Regions from separate parts of the Streptomyces sp. NPDC058619 genome, predicted to be linked through region 1. Evidence: riboswitches for the same ligand, from Rfam matches in the RefSeq annotation. Region 1 holds a riboswitch; the other holds the start of a gene.
The links. Region 1 has a riboswitch for ZMP and ZTP ahead of glyA (serine hydroxymethyltransferase). Riboswitches for the same ligand answer to the same signal wherever they lie in the genome.

Region 1 (5,783 bases):
CTGCTCGTAGAGGGCGAAGCCTTCGCAGAGCCACTCGGCCGCGTAGTCGGCGAGCGCCTCGAACGCCACGTCCATCGCCTCCTCGGAGATCCCGTGGGCGACCGTCACGTGGGGGTGGTACGGGAACGCCAGCTCGCGGCTGAGCGGCCCCGACGGGTCGCGGACCTCGCCCTGGAGGCGGGTGCAGCCCGGGGCGCCCTCGGCGATCCGGACGAAGACCACCGGCGAGAGGGGGCGGAAGGTCCCCGTCCCGGACAGCCGCATCGGGAAGGCGCGGAACGCGGCCGCGACCTGGGCCAGGTGGGCCCGGATCTGCGGCAGCCGGTCCGCCTCGACCCCGGTCGGCGGCACGAGGGTGACGTGCGTGGGGATGCCGTGCGCGGCAGCGTCCCCGAAGCCTGCGCGCAGCTGCTGGAGCTGGCTGCCGTACGGCTCCGGGACCGCGATCGAAACGCCGAGCGTTACGGTCCCCACGTGTCTCTCCTCCGTCTGTCTGGTTGGACTGCTGCCGCCCAGTGTGGCGGCAGCACCCCCGATCTCGCCAGGGCCCTCTGTCCGGTCAGTGCTTGGCGGGCAGGAAACCGAGGCGGTCGTACGTCTGGGCGAGGGTCTCGGCGGCGACCGCGCGGGCCTTCTCCGCGCCCTTGGCCAGGAGGGAGTCCAGGGTTTCCGGGTCGTCCAGGTACTCCTGGGTGCGCTGCCTGAACGGTGTGACGAAATCGACCATGACGTCGGCCAGGTCGGTCTTCAGCGCGCCGTAGCCCTTGCCCTCGTACTTCTCTTCGAGGGACGGGATCGTCTCGCCGGTGAGGGTGGAGTAGATGGTGAGCAGGTTGCTGACGCCGGGCTTGTCCTGGGCGTCGAAGCGGACCTCGGCCCCGGTGTCCGTCACCGCGCTCTTGATCTTCTTCGCGGTGGCCTTGGGCTCGTCGAGGAGGTTGATGAGGCCCTTGGGCGAGGAGGCCGACTTCGACATCTTGATCGACGGGTCCTGGAGGTCGTAGATCTTCGCGACCTCCTTGACGATGTGCGCGGCGGGGAGGGTGAAGGTCTGGCCGAAGCGCTGGTTGAAGCGCTCGGCCAGGTCGCGGGTCAGCTCGATGTGCTGGCGCTGGTCCTCGCCGACCGGGACGGCGTTCGCCTGGTACAGCAGGATGTCGGCGACCTGGAGGATCGGGTACGTGAACAGGCCGACGGTGGCGTTGTTCGCGCCCTGCTTCGCGGACTTGTCCTTGAACTGGGTCATCCGGCCGGCCTCGCCGAAGCCGGTGATGCAGTTCATGACCCAGCCCAGCTGCGCGTGCTCCGGCACGTGGCTCTGGATGAAGAGCGTGCAGCGCTCGGGGTCCAGGCCGGCGGCGAGCAGCTGCGCGGCGGAGAGCCGGGTGTTCGCGCGGAGGTCGTTGGGATCCTGCGGCATCGTGATCGCGTGCAGGTCGACGACCATGTAGAAGGCGTCGTGCGTCTCCTGGAGGGCGACGTACTGGCGGATGGCTCCGAGGTAGTTCCCGAGGTGGAACGAACCGGAGGTGGGCTGGATGCCGGAGAGCGCGCGAGGACGATCAGAAGCCATGGCCCCATTCTCTCAGGTGCGGGGGCGGGCTCCGGTCCGCCGCTGGCCGGAACCTCCCGGGTCGCGCCGCTGCCCCGCCCGGCCCCGCACGGGTACCGGGCGGTAGCGCGGCGGCCGGATCCCGCCCCGGCCGAGCGACCGCTTTGCGTTGCGCCACCGCGCAGTGCCGACGCCGGCGAGACGTGCCCGCGCGGGGTCCGGGGCAGTGCCCCGGCAACGGCTCCGCGGGTCAGGACAACGGCAGGCCCGGGGCCGGGAAGGCGGCCATCAGGTCCGCGACCTCCGCGCGGATCGCGCCGAGCGCAGGCTCGTCGCCCTTGGCGGCGGCGTCCACCGCGCGGGAGATCCAGTCCGCCACCGCCGGCATGTGCGCGGCGGTCAGGCCGCGGGAGGTCAGCGACGGCGTGCCGATCCGCACCCCCGAGGGGTCGAACGGCTTGCGCGGGTCGAAGGGGACGGTGTTGTAGTTGGCGACGATGCCCGCCCGGTCGAGGGCCTTGGCGGCGACCTTGCCCGCAACGCCCCGCGAGGTGAGGTCCATCAGGATCAGGTGGTTGTCCGTGCCGCCCGAGACCAGGTCGAAGCCGCGCTCCAGCAGGGCCGCGGCCAGCACCTTGGCGTTGGCGACGACCGCGTGCGCGTACGCCGTGAAGGAGGGCTGCGCCGCCTCGTGGAGGGCGACGGCGATACCGGCCGTCGTCTGGTTGTGCGGGCCGCCCTGGAGGCCCGGGAAGACGGCCTTGTCGATGGCCTTGGCGTGCTCCTCCCGGCACATCAGCATCGCGCCGCGCGGGCCCCGCAGGGTCTTGTGCGTGGTCGTGGAGATGACGTCGGCGTGGTCCGCCGGGGACGGGTGCGCGCCGCCCGCGATCAGGCCCGCGATGTGGGCGACGTCCGCGACCAGGACCGAGCCCGCCTCCTCGGCGATCGAGGCGAAGGCGGCGAAGTCGATCGTGCGGGGCAGCGCGGTGCCGCCGCAGAAGATCAGCTTCGGCCGCTCGGCGAGCGCCAGCTCCCGTACGGCGTCGTAGTCGATCAGCCCGGTGTCGGGGCGCACGCCGTACTGGACGCCGCGGAACCACGAGCCGGTCGCCGAGACGCCCCAGCCGTGCGTGAGGTGGCCGCCCATCGGCAGGGCCATGCCCATGACGGTGTCGCCGGGCTTCGCGAAGGCGAGGTAGACGGCCAGGTTGGCCGGGGAGCCGGAGTACGGCTGGACGTTCGCGTGGTCCACCCCGAACAGGCCCTTGGCCCGCTCGACGGCGAGGGCCTCGACGCGGTCGATGTTCTGCTGGCCCTCGTAGTAGCGGCGGCCGGGGTAGCCCTCGCTGTACTTGTTCTGCAGCACCGTCCCGGAGGCTTCCAGGACGGCCGCGGACACGTAGTTCTCGCTGGGGATCAGGCGCAGGGTCTGCGCCTGGAGGACTTCCTCCGCCGCGACGAAGGACGCCAGTTCGGGGTCGGTCGCGGACAGGGCGGGATGGCGGCTCGCGGACATGCGGGCTCCTCCGGGGTCGATGGGGATCGGTACCCCGCGAGGCCCAGGCGAGCGGCCCTGTGTGCGGATCTGCGCGCACGACTCCCCCGGAGTCGTTTCTCCGTGCGCCAGTCGCCGTGCGTGCCGCTCACCCTAGCGGGCGCGCCGCACGGGAGGTTTCCGCGTCCGCAATACGAGCGACGATAAGACTGTGACGCCACCCTCGTCACCTGCTCACCCGGCAAGACGGACGATCGGAGACCCCGTGTCGACAACTGCTGATGCCATCCGCTCCGCCGAGGCGCACAGCGCGCACAACTACCACCCGCTGCCCCTCGTCGTCGCCTCCGCGGAAGGCGCGTGGATGACCGACGTGGAGGGGCGCCGCTACCTCGACATGCTCGCCGGCTATTCGGCGCTCAACTTCGGCCACGGCAACCGCCGTCTGCTCGACGCGGCCCGCGCGCAGCTGGAGCGGGTCACGCTGACCTCCCGCGCCTTCCACCACGACCGCTTCGCCGACTTCTGTACCGAACTGGCCGCGCTGTGCGGCAAGGACATGGTGCTGCCCATGAACACGGGCGCGGAGGCGGTCGAGACGGCGGTGAAGACCGCCCGCAAGTGGGGGTACGAGGTCAAGGGCGTGCCGGACGGGCACGCCAAGATCGTGGTCTGCGCCGACAACTTCCACGGGCGGACCACGACGATCGTCTCGTTCTCCACCGACCACGACGCCCGCGACCACTTCGGGCCGTACACGCCGGGCTTCGAGATCGTCCCGTACGGCGACCTCACCGCGCTCGCCGCGGCCGTCACCGAGAACACCGTCGCCGTGCTGCTGGAGCCGATCCAGGGCGAGGCGGGGGTGCTGGTGCCGCCGCCGGGCTACCTCCAGGGCGTACGGGAGCTGACGCGCGAGCGGAACGTGCTGTTCATCGCGGACGAGATCCAGTCGGGCCTCGGCCGGACCGGCAGAACCTTCGCGTGCGAGCACGAGGGCGTCGTCCCGGACGTGTACCTCCTGGGCAAGGCGCTGGGCGGCGGCGTGGTCCCGGTCTCGGCCGTCGTCGCCGACCGGGACGTGCTCGGGGTGTTCCGGCCCGGGGAGCACGGCTCGACGTTCGGCGGCAACCCGCTGGCCTGCGCAGTGGCGCTGGAGGTCGTCGCGATGCTGCGGACCGGCGAGTACCAGCAGCGGGCCACCGAGCTGGGCGACCACCTGCACCGGGAGCTGAACGTGCTGGTCGGCGGCGGCGCGGTGACCGCCGTGCGGGGGCGCGGGCTGTGGGCGGGCGTGGACATCGACCCGGCGCGCGGGACCGGCCGGGAGATCTCCGAGAAGATGATGGAGCGGGGGGTGCTGGTGAAGGACACCCACGGGTCGACGATCCGGATCGCCCCGCCGCTGGTGATCTCCAAGGAGGACCTGGACTGGGGGCTGGAGCAGCTCCGGTCGGTCCTCTCCTCCTAGCCGGACCCGGCCGGGCCGGCCAGGACGGCCCGGCGGGCCCGGACCGGACCGGCCGGGCCGCCGCGGCCGCGGCCGCGGCCGCTCAGAGGATCACGTGGGGCAGGAAGCGGGCGTACTCGTCCGTGACCGGCCCCGCGGATTCGCGGATGCCGAGTCCCGCCGCCTCGTCCTCGACGACCCACGCGCCGAGCACCACCCGGTTGCCGTCGAAGTCGGGCAGCGGGGCCAGGCCCTGGAAGCAGTACCGCTCCCCCTCCTCCGGTACGAAGGGCTCCCCGCCCCCGCCCGGCACGTGGAGGGTGACCCCGGCGCCCTCGCGGCCGAGCAGCGGCTTGGCCACGTACCCGCCCGATCCGGGTCCGGCCAGCTCGCGGGGGCCGTCGAGGTAGGCGGGCAGCAGGTTCGGGTGCTCCGGGAACAGCTCCCACAGGACCGCGAGCAGCGCCTTGTTGGAGAGCAGCATCTTCCACGCCGGCTCGATCCAGCAGGTGCTGCCGGTGCCGCCGCCGTGGTCGTAGGTGCCGAGGACCTGCGGGCCGAACTCGTCGGCGGCCAGCCACTCCCACGGGTACAGCTTGAAGCAGCTGCGGATGAAGCGGAGCTTCTCGTCCACGAACCGGCCGGACAGGCTGTCCCAGCCGATCTGCTCGACGGACAGCGCCTGGGTGTCGATGCCGGCCTGTTCGGCGGTCTCCTGGAGGTAGGCGACCGTCATCAGGTCCTCGCCGAGCTCGTCGGTCTCGGAGTGCGCGAAGTGCAGCGGGCCGGGCGGCAGCAGCTCCGCCTGCCGGCGCCAGGCCTCGACGAGCCGCTCGTGGAGGGAGTTCCACTGGTCGGCGCCGGGGAACCGCTCCTCCATCCAGAACCACTGCGGGCTGGCCGCCTCCACCAGGGAGGTGGGGGTGTCGGCGTTGTACTCCAGCATCTTGGCCGGGCCGCCGGCGCCGTCGTAGCGCAGGTCGAAGCGTCCGTAGAGGGACGGCTGGTCGGCGCGGCGGCGCCAGGACTCGGCGACCAGCGCGGCCACCTTCGGGTCCGTGATGCCGAGGTCGGCGAAGCGGTCGTTCTCGACGATGTGCGCGGCCGCCGCCAGGCACATGGCGTGCAGTTCCTCGACGACGTTCTCCAGCGCCTCCACCTCGGGGAGCGTGAAGGAGTAGTACGCGCTCTCGTCCCAGTAGGGGCGCAGCGAGTCGTCGGGGTAGCGCGTGAGGGGGTAGATCAGCCCCTGCTCCTCGACGGTCTTCTGCCAGTCGGGGCGG
Region 2 (5,783 bases), on a different contig from region 1:
CATGGAGACCACGCCCGCCTCGCGCTCCGAGAGCGTGCCCAGGATCGACTGGAGCTGCTCCTGGAGGAACGTGAAGGACACCGCGTCCGCGGGCACGACCGCCTCGGAGTCCTCGATGAGGTCACCGAACTCGCTGTCGCCCTCCTCACCCAGGGGGGTGTGCAGGGAGATCGGCTCACGGCCGTACTTCTGGACCTCGATGACCTTCTCGGGGGTCATGTCCAGTTCCTTGCCCAGCTCCTCCGGAGTGGGCTCGCGGCCCAGGTCCTGGAGCATCTGGCGCTGCACGCGGGCGAGCTTGTTGATGATCTCGACCATGTGCACGGGGATGCGGATCGTGCGCGACTGGTCGGCCATGGCACGCGTGATCGCCTGCCGGATCCACCAGGTCGCGTACGTGGAGAACTTGAAGCCCTTGGTGTAGTCGAACTTCTCAACGGCGCGGATCAGACCGACGTTGCCTTCCTGGATCAGGTCCAGGAAGAGCATGCCGCGGCCGGTGTAGCGCTTGGCGAGGGAGACCACGAGGCGGAGGTTGGCCTCCAGCAGGTGGTTCTTCGCCCGGCGGCCGTCCGCGACGAGGATCTCCAGCTCGCGCTTGAAGGCGGGCTTGTGGTCCTCCTCCTCTTCGAGCTTGTACTCGGAGAACAGGCCCGCCTCGATGCGCTTGGCGAGCTCGACCTCCTGCTCGGCGTTGAGGAGCGGCACCTTGCCGATCAGCTTCAGGTAGTCCTTGACGGGGTCGGCGGTGGCACCGGCCACCATGACCGTCTGCGCCGGGGCGTCGTCCTCGTCGTCGTCGGACAGGACGAAGCCCGCGGTGCCGCCGGGCTTGGGGGTCTCCTCCTCGGCCTCGTCGGCGGGGTCCTCGGCCGCCCAGTCCTCGCCGACGGCGGGGGTCTCGCCCTCGTCGGCGTCCTTGGCACCGGTCTTCTTGGCGGCCGCGGCCGTCTTCTTCACGGCCGTCTTCTTGGCGGCGGTCTTCTTGACCGTGCGCTTCTTCGGCTCGGCGGCGGCGTCCGCCGTCACCTCGTCCTCGGTCGCGGCGGCCGGCGAAGCGGATATCGCCGCAGCGGTGGCCGCGGCCGCGCTGGCCGAGGTCTTGCGCGCGCCGATGGGGCGGGGCGGAGCCGCCGCCTTCTTGGTCACGGCGCGTGCCGGGGCGGCGGCCGCCTTGCGGGGCTTCTTGGCCGCGGCCTTGGTGGCGGGGGCCGCGCTGACGTGAAGGGCGACACCCTCCTCGTCCAGAACCTGGTTCAGGCTGCGCAGGACCCGCTTCCACTGGTCCACCGGGATGCGACCGGCCTCGAAGGCCTGGCGCACGTCGTCACCGTTGATGTGACCCTGCTCGCGGCCGCGCTCGACGAGCGCGACGAGGGCCTCCGATTCGGCGATCTCCGGAGGGAACGTACGGGACGGGCTGAGCGACACAAGGAGCCTCTCGTTGCGAACAAATAAGGGGTGGGCGGGACATCATCGCGCGAACTCGGGAAACAGACCCGAGGGGGGTCTGTATTCCGGGGCCGCGCGAGGACACCTGTCGGTTCATCGCATGCCCGAGTCGATTCGTTACGCGCTGAATTGAGTGACCTGCGCCACGCTGTGGCCGCGCAACCGATCCGGCGTGGATCCGTCCGCCCATTTCGTCAGCCCGTTTTGCGGGCTTCGATCAGGAATCGGGCGGTCTGCGCGACGAACGGGCCGTCGCTTTCGATCTGTTCGTGCAGCTCGCGCAAGCGGTCCCGGTACTGCCCGACCGTGAAGCCGGGCACCATCCAGATCACCTTCCTCAGAAAGTAGATCACGGCTCCGATGTCGTGGAACTCCGTCCGCAGCCGCTCGGAGCGCAGCTCGACGACTTCCAGGCCCGCCCCGGCGGCCGCGGCGACCGCGTCGTCGGGGTGCCGGCCGCGCCGGACCCGCTCCGGCTGCGGGCCGAGGAAGAACTCGACGAGCTCGAAGACGCTCGCCGGACCGACCTGCTGGGAGAGGTACGCGCCGCCCGGCCGCAGGACCCGCGCGATCTCTTCCCACCACACGGTCACCGGATGCCGGCTGGTCACCAGCTCGAAGGCCTCGTCGCCGAAGGGCAGCGGCGGCTCGTCGGCGTCCGCGACCACCGCCGCGCCCAGCGGGTGCAGCAGCCGGGTCGCCTTCTCGATGTTGGGCGGCCAGGACTCGGTGGCGACCGTCAGCGGGGGCAGGGGACCGGCCCCGGCGAGCACCTCGCCGCCGCCGGTCTGGATGTCGAGGACGGACCCCACGCCGGCCAGCCGCTCGCACAGGAGCCGCTGGTAGCCCCAGGAGGGGCGCTGTTCCGTGGCCCTGCCGTCGAGCCACGAGAAGTCCCAGCCGTCCACAGAGACGGATTCGGCCTCGGCGACAAGATGGTCGAAAGTGCGCGTCATGCCTCGATCGTCCCAGGCCTCGGACCGGGTAACCACCGGATATGTCGACTACAGTGGGCGGCGGGCCGTGACTGGCGTTCGGGTGGATCACCACCGGGGAGCGGCCCGGCGTACGCGTGTACGCCGACTGCCGCGCGCCTGGGCGAACCGCTATCCCGCAGCGACGTTCAGGAGACCCCGTGACGACTGCCCAGACCGCCGGTGCCCAGCTCATGGACGGCACCGCACTCGCCCGCCGCATCTCGGAGCGGACCGCCGAACTCGCGGCCGCGATCACCGGCCGCACCGGCACCGCGCCCTGCCTCGCGACCGTGCTGGTCGGCGAGGACCCCGCGTCGGTGACGTACGTCCGCATGAAGCAGAAACGCTGTGCCAAGGCCGGCATCACCTCCCGCCACGTGGAGCTGCCGGCCGAGACCACCACCGAGGAGCTGGTGGCCGCCCTCACCGCGCTCTCCGCGGACCCGGAGGTCAGCGGCATCCTGCTCCAACACCCCGTCCCGCACCACATCGACGAGCGCGCCGCCTTCGAGGCCATCGCCCCCGGCAAGGACGTCGACGGGGTCACCATGCACTCCTTCGCCGCCATGGGTTTCGGCCTGCCGGGCTTCGACTCCTGCACCCCCGGCGGCATCATGCGCCTGCTGGAGGCCTACGACGTCGACCTCACCGGCAAGCACGCCGTCGTCGTCGGCCGCAGCGCGATCCTCGGCAAGCCGGCCGGGATGCTGCTGCTGGAGCGCCACGCCACCGTCACCTACTGCCACTCCCGCACCGTCGACCTCCCGTCGATCGTGCGCCAGGCGGACGTGCTGGTCGCCGCCGTCGGCAAGGCCGAGTTCATCCGGGGCGAGGACATCAAGCCGGGCGCCGTGGTCCTGGACGCCGGGTACAACGAGGGCAACGTCGGCGACGTCCACTTCGAGTCGGCCGCCGCCCGCGCCTCGCTGATCACCCCGGTGCCCGGCGGGGTCGGCCCGATGACCATCGCCGTCCTGCTGGAGCAGACCGTACGGGCGGCCGCCGAGCAGGCCGGGCTGGACCTCGCGGACCTCTGACCCCCTCCGCGCGCACCGCGCACGGCGAACGCCCCGGGCCCTTCGGTCCGGGGCGTTCCGTATCCGGGGGTAACCCCCGCGGGCGGGGCGCTCACGGGGGCGCCCGGGGCGGCCTGACGCCCCCCGGGCGCCCCTGCGCGGCGCCGCCGCGCCCCCGGGCGGCCGCGACGACGGGGGAGCAGCGGAACTCGCGCGCCAGGTCGGTCAGGGCCTGGCAGTCCAGCCGGTACGGCTCCGGGGGCGGGTCCTCCCCGGCGGCCCGGCCGCGGCAGGCGGCGGCGAGCACCGCCGCGTCCGCGACGACGGCGGCCCGCTCCTCGCCTAGGCCCTGGGCGCGCGCGGCCCGGTACGCGGCGCACCGGACGGCGGGATCGAACCAGCGTGCGAGGGCCAGGATCCCGTCGTCGATCACGGACTCCCGGTGGATCAGGCGGATGCCGACCGGTGACCACCAGTTCATGGGGACCGTCCGGACCTGGGACGCGGCGAACCCGCGCAGCTCCTTCCACAGCGGGTGCAGCCGCCGGTACTGGCTGAAGTCCCGCCAGGCCGCCGACCCGCCGATCAGCGGCACGATGAAGCCGGAGCCCACCATCAGGGCCGCCGCCGAGGCCAGCGGCGGCGCCAGGTCCGTGGACAGCCGGTCCCAGTCGCGGCCGGTCCAGCGGGCGCAGAGCGCCGCCCACTTCGCCGCGTTGTAGCCGAGGTCCAGCAGCCCGCCCAGCACGATCAGGGCCAGGCCGGTGCGCAGCGGGCGCAGCGAGGGGTCGGCGTGCCGCAGCCACATCCCGCACAGCCCGGTCAGCGCCGAGGTGCCCACGGTGTGCGCCAGCAGGTAGCAGACGATCATCTCCCGGATCCACGGGGTGTTGGCGTAGTACGTGTCCAGGTCCCGGAGCCGTTCCACCGGCGCGTCGCCGATCACGAACAGGACGACGATCAGCAGGGTGACGGTGCCGAACACGGCCACCGTCAGCCGGGTGGCCCGCCGCACCGCGGCCGGCGGACCGCCGGCCCAGTGCAGCACCAGGACGACGCACGACCCGGAGAAGGCGGTCAGCGTGCCGAACACCAGCGGGGCCGAGAAGTTGACCACGCCGGTGAGGCGGTTGACCGCGGCGATCGTCGGCGGCGCCGCGAGGACCATGACCAGGCAGCCGACCAGCAGCAGCGCGCACACGGCCCGCATCAGCGGCTGGTCCCAGCCGCGGCGCAGCGTCGGCAGCTTGACGAGCAGGACCAGGCTCAGCACCGCGCCCGGCGCGTAGAGGATGACACCGTCCGTCATCGGGCCCGGCCGACGGGGTCGGCGGGGCCCGCTTGACCGGCCGCCTCACCCGCCCCGGGTTCGGGATCCGGAACGGGCCCGGTGGCGGCGGTGTGCACGGCTGCGGCGGCGCCACCGACGGTGTGCAGGGCCCCGGCCGTCGAGCCCGCCACCGGTGCGGCCGCCGCCGTCGAGCCCGCCGCCGGTCCGGCCGCCGGTCCCGCCGTGTTCCCGGTACCCCGGGGCCCTGCGGCCTCGCGGTCGAGCCCGGCGACCGTGCGTTCGGCCGCGGTCAGCGGCGGAGCCTTCAGCGCGCCCCGCTCCGAGGCCCGCAGGACCTGCCACACCACCGACGGGCTCAGCCAGTGCGTCGGCGCGCTGCTCATCGTGATGACCTGGAGGAAGGCGGCGGTCAGCGTCTCCCGGGTGGTCGCGCCGGTCATCAGCCGGCTGACGTACGCGTTGAGCACCCCGGCGCCGGCGCGCGGCTTCATGCCCGTGGCGCCCGGGTAGAGGATGTCCTGCGAGGTCGCCAGCTCCCACGCGGTGCCCACCTGCGGGGCGATCGCCCGCTGCGCGTCGCGGCCGAAGCCGGGGTGGGCGAGCCCCTTGGCGCGGAGCAGGGCGCGGACGGCGAGCAGCCCCTTGGCGGCGACCGTCATGCCCTGCCCGTACAGCGGGTTGAAGGTGGCGACCGAGTCGCCGACGGCGAAGAACCCGTCGGGCAGGTCGGCCTTCTCGAAGTAGACCCGCCGGTTGGCGGTGCCCTGGGTGACGGCCACGTCCGTGAGGGGCTTGCGCCCCTCCAGGAGCTCCCCGACGATCGGGTCCCGGATGCCCTTGGCGAACGGGATGAACTGCTCGGGGTCGCCGGTGGGCTGGCCGCCGCGGGTACCCGAAAGGGTGGCCTGCCACTGGCCGTTCTCGATGGGCACGATCGTGGCCGTCCGGCCCGGGACGGGCACGCGGGGGTCGGACTGCACGTTGACGATGGGGAAACCCTGTGCGTGGGCTCCGGCGGGCGCCTCGAAGATCCGTGTCGCGTAGACC

Region 2: it holds a riboswitch for ZMP and ZTP, as region 1 does, so the genes downstream of both, ACFWTC_RS11670 (bifunctional 5,10-methylenetetrahydrofolate dehydrogenase/5,10-methenyltetrahydrofolate cyclohydrolase) here and glyA (serine hydroxymethyltransferase) in region 1, are expected to answer to the same signal.

What each region holds. Positions count from the first base shown of each region.
Region 1 is NZ_JBHXQN010000001.1:122,207-127,989, forward strand. Features, by position in the region: gene ACFWTC_RS00605 (2'-5' RNA ligase family protein) at 1-474, opposite strand, end outside; gene trpS (tryptophan--tRNA ligase) at 560-1,573, opposite strand; gene glyA (serine hydroxymethyltransferase) at 1,803-3,071, opposite strand; ZMP/ZTP riboswitch at 3,106-3,196, opposite strand; gene rocD (ornithine--oxo-acid transaminase) at 3,316-4,521, shown strand; gene ACFWTC_RS00625 (glutathionylspermidine synthase family protein) at 4,604-5,783, opposite strand, start outside.
Region 2 is NZ_JBHXQN010000009.1:21,421-27,203, reverse strand. Features, by position in the region: gene ACFWTC_RS11680 (RNA polymerase sigma factor) at 1-1,431, opposite strand, end outside; gene ACFWTC_RS11675 (class I SAM-dependent methyltransferase) at 1,647-2,408, opposite strand; ZMP/ZTP riboswitch at 2,466-2,559, shown strand; gene ACFWTC_RS11670 (bifunctional 5,10-methylenetetrahydrofolate dehydrogenase/5,10-methenyltetrahydrofolate cyclohydrolase) at 2,621-3,466, shown strand; gene ACFWTC_RS11665 (MAB_1171c family putative transporter) at 3,558-4,754, opposite strand; gene ACFWTC_RS11660 (NAD(P)/FAD-dependent oxidoreductase) at 4,751-5,783, opposite strand, start outside.